One region of the Aestuariimicrobium sp. T2.26MG-19.2B genome, then DNA from elsewhere that is predicted to be linked to it. Evidence: predicted binding sites of a transcription regulator. Region 1 holds the regulator's gene; the other holds the start of a gene.
What was found. Region 1 encodes HrcA, which represses chaperone genes, less so after heat shock. Its sites were predicted from a motif close to TTGGCACTCGNNNNNNNCGAGTGCCAA; they were not measured.

Region 1 (5,392 bases):
AGGCCGCGGTGTTGACGTTGAACCGTCCGTCGACCGTGTAGATGGCGGCGTTGCGGGCCACCCGCGAAGGGTTGACGCAGTCAAAGGTGTCGGCGCCCGCCTCGACGGCGGCGAAGAAGTCCTCCGGCTCCGAGATGCCCAGCAGGTGACGGGGCTTGTCGAAGGGAAGTTCCTCGCAGACCCAGCCGATGATGGTGCCCAGGTTCTCCTTCTCGAGCGCACCACCGATGCCGAAACCGTCGAAGGACTGCCCGTCGACCTCCATGGCCGCCAGGTCGCGCGCCGCCTTGCGTCGCAGGTCTTCGTACTGGGCTCCCTGCAGCACCCCGAAGAGCGCCTGGTACGGCTTGTCGGCGCGTTCGCGGGTCAGGGTGGCATGGGCCGCCAGGCAGCGCTCGGCCCACAGCCTCGTCCGTTCGAGGGACTCCTCCTGGTAGGCACGCGTGTTCATCAGCGTGGTCAGCTCGTCGAAGGCGAACATGATGTCGGCACCCAACTCGTGCTGCACCCTCATGCTCACCTCGGGGGTGAACCGGTGCCTCGAACCGTCGAGGTGGCTCTTGAAGGTGACCCCGTCTTCGTCGACGTGGGCCATCCGCTCCTTGCCCTCGGCGATCACCTCGTCACTGGAGACGCGCGAGGCGTCCATCGCCAGCACCTTCTTGAACCCGGCACCCAGGCTCATCACCTGGAAGCCGCCGGAATCGGTGAAGGTGGGGCCCGGCCAGTTCATGAACCGCCCCAACCCGCCTGCCTCGTCGACCAGATCGGATCCGGGCTGCAGGTAGAGGTGGTACGCGTTGGCGAGCACCGCCTGCGTCCCGACCTGGGCCACCGTCTCGGGCAGCACGGCCTTGACGGTCGCCTTGGTGCCGACCACGACGAACGCGGGGGTCTCGATCTGTCCGTGTGGGGTGTGGATCACCCCGGCCCGCCCGAGCCCGTTGTCGAGCACGGCATCGGGCACGAAGCCGAACTCGCTCACGGCCGCACCGCGGCCAGGGTCTGCAGCTGGGTGACGGCGATGGCGGCCGCCGTCGAGGAGCGGAGCACTCCGTCGCTGATGACGACCGGACGAGCCCCCGCCTCGGTCAGCTGCAGCAGTTCCTCGGGGGCGATGCCGCCCTCGGGCCCGACCACCACGGTCACCGTGCCGGAGTGGGGCAGGTCGAGCGAACTGAGCGGTTCGGTGGCGTCCTCGTGCAGCACCAGCACCAGGCCCTCGTCGGCCACCACCTGCTTCACCAGCTGGGGAGTCGTCACCAGTCGATCGACCACGGGCACGCGGAACCGACGGGACTGCTTGGTGGCCTCACGGGCGGTGGCCGCCCACTTGGCCAGTCCCTTGTCGGCCTTGGCGTCCCACCGGACGATCGACCGGTGCGACTGCCAGGCAACGATCTCGGAACAGCCGATCTCGGTGAGCAGTTCGACCGCCAGGTCGCTGCGGTCGCCCTTGGCCAGGGCCTGCACCGCCCGGAAGCGGAGGGAGCCCTCCGCGGAGCTGAGCACCTCGTCCACCCGCATCCGGATCCCCTGCTTGGTGACCTCGACCACCGGGCCGTGGACGGCGCGTCCCCGGCCGTCGGAGACGAGTACCGACTCCCCCACCCGGATCCGCTTGACCACGGCCGCGTGGCGTCCCTCGTCGCCGGTCAGTTCGACCACCGAGCCGGGAACCGCGCCGTCGATCTCCCCGAGGAAGAGCGCGTCGGTCATCCGCCGAAGGCTTCCTTCAGGCGTCCGAAGACTCCCTTGCCGTGCTTGGTCATCTTGGGCACCACCGAGGTCTCGTCGCGCAGTTCGGCCAGTCGGAGCAGCAGTTCTCGCTGCTCGTCGTCGAGCTTGGTGGGGGTCTGCACCAGCAGGGTGACACCGAGTTCGCCCCGTCGTCCGCTGCGAAGGTTGGGCACGCCGCGTCCCTCGACCACCAACCGCGTGCCCGACTGGGTACCGGTGGGGATCTCGACGTCGACCCAGCGGTCGGCCTCGTCGGTCTCCTCGCGTTCGGATTCCAGGGTGGCGATCTGCACCGTGGTGCCCAGCGCGGCGGCGGTCATCGGTACCCGGATCACCGTCTCGAGGTTGTCGTCCTCGCGGGTGAAGGTCTCGTGGTTGGCCACGATCAGTTCGACGTAGAGGTCACCGGCCTGGCCACCACCGGGACCCACCTCACCCTGAGCCTCGAGGTGGATGCGGTTGCCCGACTTGACCCCGGCGGGGATCTTCACGTTGATGGTGCGCTTGTGCCGGACCCGACCCTCCCCCGAGCACTCGGTGCAGGGATGGGCGATGATCGAGCCGAAGCCGCGGCAGTTGGGGCAGGCCTGGGAGGTGCGGATGTCGCCGAGGAAGGATCGCTGGATCTGGGTGATCTCGCCGTGCCCGTCACAGACGGTGCAGGTGACCGGCTCCTGGCCGTCCTCGGAACCCTTGCCGGCACAGGTGGGGCAGACGACCGCCGTGTCGATGCTGATCGGCTTGGTGAGACCGAAGGCCGCCTCGGCGAGGGTCAGCTGGGCGCGCACCAGCGCGTCCTGACCACGCCGCACCCGGCTGCGGGGTCCTCTCGAGGACTGGGCCCCGAACATGGCGTCGACCAGGTTGGTGAAGTCGAACCCGGCACCACCGAAGTTGCCGCCGAACCCGTCGAACCCCTGGCCGCCGCCGAAGCCGCTGAAACCCGACCCCATCGGGTCTCCGCCGCGGTCGTAGACGGCCCGCTTGTTCGGGTCGTGCAACACCTCGTAGGCCTCTTGCACCTGCTTGAACTTCTCTGCCGAATCGGCATCGGCTGCGACGTCGGGATGCACCTTCATCGCCATCCGGCGATAGGCCTTCTTGATCTGCTCGGGGGTGGCGTCGCGGGCGACGCCGAGAACCTCGTAGTAGTCGGTCTGGGAGGGGCTCATCTGCGTTGGGACATCCTTCTGGGGTTGGTCAACCTTCTGACAGGAAACGGCCGAGATATCGCGCGACGGCACTCACCGAGGCCATCGTCTGGGGGTAGTCCATGCGGGTGGGGCCGACGACCCCGAGGCTGGCCCATGCCGAGGCCTGTGGGCCGTAGGCGCTGGCCACCATGGACGTCGAACGCAGCTGTTCGACGGAGTTCTCGTGCCCGATCCTCACCCCGATCTCGTGGCCCTGCACTGTCTCACCAAGCAGGCGGAGCAACACCACCTGCTCCTCGAGCGCCTCGAGCACCGGCTTGACGGTGCTCTCGAACTGGTCGGTGAAACGGGTGAGGTATGGCACTCCGGCGACCGCCACGCGGGCCGAGGCCCGGTCGACGGCCAACAGTTCGAGCACCGTGGCCACGAGGGCGGCCGCGGGCATGGCGTCGTCGGGTGAGATGTCGGCCAAGAGGGCCGTCAACTGCTGGGCGGCCTGCGAGGTGGCGAGGCCGACGATGCTGCCGTTCAGCTTCTCGCGCAACCGCGCCAACAGGGCCTCGTCGTGATCAGGCAGCTCGATCACCTGCTGCTCGATACGCCCGGTCGACGTGATCAGCACCACCATCACCCGGTCAACGGTGAGGCTGACGAGTTCGACGTGGCGGACGATCGCCGAGTTCGACGCCGGGTACTGCACGATCGCCACCTGCTGGGTGATCTGCGCCAGCAGGCGCACCGTCCTCAGCACGATGTCGTCGACGTCGACCGCACCGGAGAGGAACGTCTGGATGGCTCGCCGTTCGGCCGCCGACAGCGGCTTGATGCTGGCCAAGCGGTCGACGAAGATGCGATAGCCCTTGTCGGTGGGGATTCGTCCGGCGCTGGTGTGGGGCTGCGTGATGTAGCCCTCCTCCTCCAGCACCGCCATGTCGTTGCGCACGGTGGCGGGCGAGACGTTGAGCTGGTGGCGATCCACCAGGGCCTTCGACCCGACTGGCTCGCGCGACTCGACGTAGTCGGTGACGATGGCGCGGAGCACCTCGAGTTTGCGGTCGTCCATGGTCACCTCCTGCCGGCCGGTGGCGCTGGCACTCCGCCAGGCCGAGTGCCAGTGTAACGCTAGGCTCGCGGACATGGAGTTCTCTCTGGGTCAGTGGCAGCCCGTGGCCGACCGCGTCTGGGTCGCCGTGGCGGAGCCCGCCTCGGTCAACATCGGGCTCGTGGTCGGCGACCGCGCCGTACTGGTGGTCGACACCGGATCCTCGCCCGAGCAGGGCGCGATGATCGCCGCATCCGCCGCCGAACATGCCGGACGACCCGTCACGCACGTGGTTGTCACGCACGACCACTTCGACCACTTCTGGGGGTTGGCCGGCTTCGGGTCCGAGGTGGTCTCGATCGCGCACGAGTCCGCGCACCTGCCCACAGGCGATGGGCGTGAGGTTCCTGACGGCCCTGGCGAGCCGACACCCGCCGTCCCGGAGGGCCTGGCGGCCGCCACGACGACCGTCGCCATGGTGAAGGCGATCGACCTGGGCGGGGCCAGGGCAGAGATCATCCACCACGGGCGTGGTCACACCCAGGGCGACCTGGTGGTGCACCTGCCCGAGCGGGACGTCGTGTTCACCGGAGACCTCGTCGAGGTCGGCGCCGAACCCAGTTTCGGGCCCGACAGCACCGTCGAGACCTGGGCCGCCACCCTCGACGGCATGCTGGGCGCCACCCTGGACTCGACCCGTTTCGTGCCCGGCCACGGTTCCGTCGTCGACAAGCAGGTCGTCTTCGAGCAGCGCGCCAACGTCTCGACCATCTACGGCCAGGCCGAACAACTCGTCGGTCGGGGCATCAGACTCGATCAGGCCCTCGAGGCACTCGACACCCCGGAGATCGACGGACGACCCCACCCGGGGGCCTCTCAGTGGGACTGGCCGTACTCAGCTCGGACGATCCGCACCGCCCTTCCCCTGGCCTATGCCGAACTGGCTGCCAAGGGCCTCGAGCCCCGCACCTCCCTGCCGCTGCTGGGACGCCTCTGAGGAGGACCGTCCAGCGATAATTGGCGCGCAATTCGTCAGTCCCTGGACCTAGGCTGGTCGGCGCCATGAGCACCAGCACCAGCACCGCGCCCATCGCGGCGATCGTCACCGATTCCACCACCCGCACCGTCGACTGGCGGCGCCTCGTCACGCCGGTGAACACCGTGGCGCTGATCGTGCTCGCCATCGGCTCGCTCGCGATGGTCCTCGGCAATGTCTTCGCCGGCCAGGTGGCCCAGCAGCCCAGCTGGCAGGTCGTCCGCTGGCTCGCCATCGCCATGATCGGCGGCTCGATCCTCGACATGTCCGGTCGATACCTGTGGTTCGGCGAGATCGACCGGGTCGAGGGCGGGCTTCGTCGAGACCTCCTCGATGCTGCCCTCAACCAGCCGCTGGCCCACCTCGGCGAGCAGGCCGTCGGTGAGGTGCTCGACCGTGTCGACGACGACACCCGCGAGG
Region 2 (5,392 bases), on a different contig from region 1:
AGGGCTTGCGTCCGCGGGCAGCCATCGCACCCAGCGATCCCATGCCCCGGTAGGACTTGTACTGCTTGCCGTTGATGAACACCAGTTCCCCGGGGGACTCGGAGCATCCGGCGAGCAGGGAGCCGAGCATGACCGTGTCGGCGCCGGCGACCAGGGCCTTGGCGATGTCACCGGAGTACTGCAGGCCACCGTCACCGATGACCGGTACACCGGCCGGACGAGCCGCCCGCGCGGCCTGGTGGATCGCGGTCACCTGGGGAACCCCGACGCCGGCGACGACGCGGGTGGTGCAGATCGATCCCGGACCGACGCCGACCTTGATGCCGTCGGCCCCCGCGTCGACCAGCGCCTTGGCACCGGCGTAGGTGGCGACGTTGCCGCCCACCAGGTCGACGTCGCGGGCAGCGGGTTCGGCACGCAGTCGCTTGATCATGTCGACCACGCCCTGGGAGTGCCCGTGGGCGGTGTCGACCACGAGCAGGTCGACGCCCTCCTCGACCAGGGCCATGGCGCGCTCCCACGAGTCGCCCCAGAAGCCGATGGCCGCGCCCACGCGGAGGCGTCCGTGCGGGTCCTTGCTGGCCAACGGGTAGCGGTCGGACTTCACGTAGTCCTTGAGCGTGATCAGTCCCCGCAGACGGTTCTGGTCGTCGACGATGGGCAACTTCTCGATCTTGTGCTGGGCGAGCAGTTTGAGGGCCTCGTCCGAGGTCACTCCCACCTTGGCGGTGACCAGCGGCATGCGGGTCATGACGTCGCGGACGAGGCGTGAGCCGTCCTCCTCGAAGCGCATGTCGCGGTTGGTGACGATGCCCAGCAGTTCGAGGCTGGAGTTCACCACGGGCACACCCGAGATGCGGTAGCGGCCGCACAGTTCGTCGGCCTCGCGCAGGGTGGCGTCGGGGGTGATGGTGATCGGCTCGTCGACCATGCCTGCCTCGGACCGCTTGACCTGGTCGACCATGGCGGCCTGGTCCTCGATGGAGAGGTTGCGGTGCAGGATGCCGATGCCGCCCTGCCGGGCCATGGCGACGGCCATCCGGGTCTCGGTGACGGTGTCCATCGCGGAGCTGACCAGGGGGATCTTGAGCTCGATCCGGCGCGAGATGTGCGCCGAGGTGTCGACCTGCGAGGGAATCACGTCGGAGGCGACGGGCTGCAGCAGCACGTCATCGAAGGTCAGTCCGAGGGCCTCGAAGGCCAGGGGAACACCGGCCGGGGACAGGTCTGCGGGAACGGTCACTGCGCGCCTTTCAGGAGGGAGGACCGGGTCAGTCTATCCGCGCACGGCCGCCGCGACCGACCGTGCCCGGGATGGTGCACCGCCGACGAGTGGATCACATCCGAACGCACAGCGACCCCCGCCCGGGAAGGGCAGGGGTCGCTGTGGCACGGGTTCGGTTTCCGCTCCAGCTCAGTGCTGGTGGGCGTCTTCCTCGTCCTCGGGCTTCTCGACGACCAGCGTCTCGGTGGTGAGCAACAGCCCCGCGATGGAGGCGGCGTTGGCCAGGGCCGAACGGGTCACCTTCACCGGGTCGATGACCCCGGCCTCGACGAGGTTCTGGTACTCGCCGGTCCTGCCGTTGAAGCCGTAGTTGGCCTCGAGCTCGGCGACCTTCGAGACGATGACGTAGCCCTGCTCGCCACCGTTCTCGGCGATCCAGCGCAGCGGCTCGACCACCGCCTTGGCAACGATGTGCACGCCGGTCTTCTCGTCACCCTCCAGACCCAGACCACCGACCAGCACCTTCGAGGCGTGGACGAGGGCCGCGCCGCCACCGGCGACGATGCCCTCCTCGATGGCCGCACGAGTGGCCGAGACGGCGTCCTCGATACGGTGCTTCTTCTCCTTCAGCTCCACCTCGGTGGCGGCGCCGACCTTGATCACGCAGACACCGCCGGCCAGCTTGGCCACGCGCTCCTGCAGCTTCTCGCGGTCCCAGTCGGAGTCGGTGCGCTCGATCTCGGCGCGCAGCTGGGCGACCCGGCCCGCGACCTCCTCGGACGAACCGGAGCCATCGACGATGGTGGTGTTGTCCTTGGTGACCACCACGCGACGAGCGCGGCCGAGCACCTCCAGACCCACCTGGTCGAGCTTGAGGCCGACCTCGGGGGCGATCACCTGACCACCGGTCAGGATCGAGATGTCCTCGAGCATGGCCTTGCGGCGATCACCGAACGCGGGGGCCTTGACGGCCACCGAGGTGAACGTCCCACGGATCTTGTTCACGACCAGGGTCGACAGCGCCTCGCCGTCGACGTCCTCGGCCACGATGAACAGGGTGCCGTGGGCCGCGATGACCTTCTCGAGCAACGGCAGCAGGTCGTTCATCGAGCTGATCTTGCCGGAGTGGATGAGGATGTAGGGATCCTCGAGCACCGCCTCCATGCGATCGGCATCGGTCACGAAGTAGGGCGACAGATAGCCCTTGTCGAACTGCATGCCTTCGGTGAACTCGAGTTCCGTACCGAAGGTGTTGGACTCGTCGACCGTGATGACGCCGTCCTTGCCGACCTTGTCGAAGGCCTCGGCGATCAGCTCACCGATCTGCTCGTCGCGCGAGCTGATGGTGGCCACCGACGCCATGTCGGTGGCGGTCTCGACCGCACTGGAGACGCTGCGCAGCTCGGTGATCAGGGCCTCCACGGCCTTGTCGATACCACGCTTGAGGCCGATCGGGTTGGCGCCGGAGGCGACCGCTCGCAGGCCCTCGTGCACGAGCGCCTGGGCCAGCACGGTGGCCGTGGTGGTGCCGTCACCTGCGACGTCGTTCGTCTTGGTGGCGACCTCCTTGGCCAGCTGGGCACCCAAATTCTCGTAGGGGTCCTCGAGATCGACCTCGCGGGCCACGGTGACACCATCGTTGGTGATGGTGGGCGCGCCCCACTTCTTGTCGAGCACGACGTATCGGCCCTTGGGGCCCAGGGTCACCTTGACGGTGTTGGCGAGGATGTCGACCCCGCGCTCAAGCGCGCGGCGTGCTTCCTCATCGAACTTCAGAATCTTGGGCATGAACGCTCAGCTCACTTGCTGACGACAGCGAGAATGTCGCGGGCGTTCAGGAGCAGGTACTCCTGGCCGTCGTACTTGACCTCGGTGCCGCCGTACTTGGAGAAGATGACGACGTCGCCCTCGGCGAGGTCGAGGGGCACGCGGTTGCCCGAGTCGTCGATGCGGCCGGGGCCGGTGGCCACGACCTTGCCCTCCTGGGGCTTCTCCTTGGCGGTGTCGGGGATGTACAGGCCGGAGGCGGTCTGCTGCTCGGCGTCGAGAGGCTGAACGAGGACGCGGTCCTCGAGCGGCTTGATCGTGGTTGCCACGTCAAACCCCTTTCTGGTGGTGGTAGCGGGTGCTACGGCTTCAGTCAAAAGGTCTCGGCCGGGGCGTCGTCGCGGTGTCGTCCCGTCCAAATCTGGCACTCACCCGGGGCGAGTGCCAGAGACCAACTTAGTACCGGGCTGGCACTCCTTCAACCCGAGTGCCAAATCCGGGCCGACGAATCCGAACCCCGTGTCGTGCAAATCCGAGCCACGGACGATGACCGGTGGCAGACTCGGGCGCATGCACCGGGAGCCGACGATCTTCGAGGCCGCGGGTGGCGCCGCAGCGGTGCTGCGGCTCGCCCGGGCGTGGCACGAGCGCGTGATGGCCGACGAGGTCGTCAGTCACGCCTTCAGTCATGGCTTCCGCGCCGACCACACCGAACGCCTCGCCGCCTACCTGACCGAGGCCTGGGGTGGCCCGACGGAGTTCTCCGATCACCTGGGCAGCCACTCCGAGGTGGTGACCCTGCACTCGGGCGAGGGCGAGCACGTCGAGATGGACCGCCGCGGCGAGGCCTGCTTCGCCGAGGCGCTCGTCGACGCCGGCATCCCTGCCGAGGTGCAGCCGGTGCTGCGCGACTACTGGCACTGGGCCACGGTCCTGATGGCCGGGCATCCCACCGGTCACGACCCCTCCTCGAACGAACCACTGCCCCATTGGGGCTGGGACGGCCTTCAGCCGACCAGTGCCCGATAGGCGCCGATGGCCTCGGCAGGGCTGGCGTCGGCCACGACTCGTCCGTCGTCGATGACAACCACCCGGTCGAAACCCTCGAGCGTCTCGAGGTCGTGGGTGACCAGCAGCACCTGCTGCGGCAGGCCCTCGACCAGACGCATCACCGCCCGCCGGTTGCGCAGGTCGAGCAGCGTTGTGGGCTCGTCCATCACCAGCACTGAAGGCCCGGTGATCAGCACGGACGCGATGGCCAGGAGTTGCTTCTGCCCACCCGACAGCAGGTGGGCGGGATGGTCACGGTGGGCGAGCAGCCCATGCCTGTCGAGTTGTGCCTCCACCAGTCGGGCCACCTCTGCCTTGGGCAGCTTCAGGGGCCGCAGACTGAAGGCCAGGTCTTCTGCGACGGTGGGCATGATGATCTGCAGGTCGGGGTCCTGGAAGACGAACCCCACCGTGCGGCGGACCCGGTCGAGGTCTCGACGGGTGTCATGGCCGTTGACCGCCACCGTGCCCCGGGTGGGTACCACCAGTCCGTTCACCAACCGGGCGAGGGTGGACTTGCCCGAGCCATTGCCCCCGATGATGCCGATGCGCTTCTCCGACAGGGAGAGCGAGACCTCCCGCAGCACGGGGCGCTGCGGGTAGGAGAAGCTCACCCGGTCGAATTCGATCACAGTCGCGGGTCGCCGCCCAGCGTCTTCAGCCCGGGCTGATCACCGGTGGGGTGACCAGCGGCGGGGTCATCCGTGATCGGGCGACCGACGCGTGGGGTGATCAGGGGGTAGGCGCGCTTGACGGTGATGATCACCAGCGCCGCCACGACCGCCTTGAGGATGTCTCCGGGCAGGTAGACCACCCAACTCCACCACCCTTGCGCCAGCGTCAGTTTGGCCGACGCGACGATCAGCCATGGCTGACCGATGACGTAGACAGCCAGCGCTCCACCCACGAAGCAGGCGATGAAGGCCGACACCGCGTTCAACCGGATCCACCACCGCTCCACGAGCAGGCCGGTGACCAGTGCACCCAACGGGTAGGCCCAGATGAAGCCGCCGGTAGGGCCCAGCAGCATGCCGAAGCCGCCGAGGCCACCCACCAGCACGGGGGCACCGATGGCGACCAGCAGCACGAACAGCAGCATCGACAGGGTCCCCCGCTTCCAGCCCAGGATCCCGCCGGCAAGCATCACGCCGAGGGTCTGGGTGGTGAACGGGGCGGGTAGCAGGGGCAACTGGATGCGCGGGGCCAGACCCAGCACGCACATCAGGGCGGTGAACAGGGCGATCAGGGCGAGGTCCTTGGCGCGCATCGGGGTTCCTTCCAGGTCGTCGCGAAGGACTGAGGCACTCAGCTCCGCGGTTTGAACAGCGTTCAAAACGGCACCTTAGCAGG

Region 2: the regulator HrcA is predicted to act here: its motif matches at 3,460-3,486, upstream of groES (co-chaperone GroES).

The regions. Positions count from the first base shown of each region.
Region 1 is NZ_CATNLW010000002.1:695,367-700,758, forward strand. Features, by position in the region: gene tgt (tRNA guanosine(34) transglycosylase Tgt) at 1-985, opposite strand, end outside; gene QQZ11_RS13065 (16S rRNA (uracil(1498)-N(3))-methyltransferase) at 982-1,719, opposite strand; gene dnaJ (molecular chaperone DnaJ) at 1,716-2,912, opposite strand; gene hrcA (heat-inducible transcriptional repressor HrcA) at 2,941-3,957, opposite strand; gene QQZ11_RS13080 (MBL fold metallo-hydrolase) at 4,031-4,933, shown strand; gene QQZ11_RS13085 (ATP-binding cassette domain-containing protein) at 4,999-5,392, shown strand, end outside.
Region 2 is NZ_CATNLW010000001.1:1,959,680-1,965,071, reverse strand. Features, by position in the region: gene guaB (IMP dehydrogenase) at 1-1,225, opposite strand, end outside; gene groL (chaperonin GroEL) at 1,415-3,013, opposite strand; gene groES (co-chaperone GroES) at 3,025-3,321, opposite strand; gene QQZ11_RS08690 (globin domain-containing protein) at 3,563-4,021, shown strand; gene QQZ11_RS08685 (energy-coupling factor ABC transporter ATP-binding protein) at 4,000-4,674, opposite strand; gene QQZ11_RS08680 (biotin transporter BioY) at 4,671-5,309, opposite strand; gene QQZ11_RS08675 (energy-coupling factor transporter transmembrane component T family protein) at 5,372-5,392, opposite strand, start outside.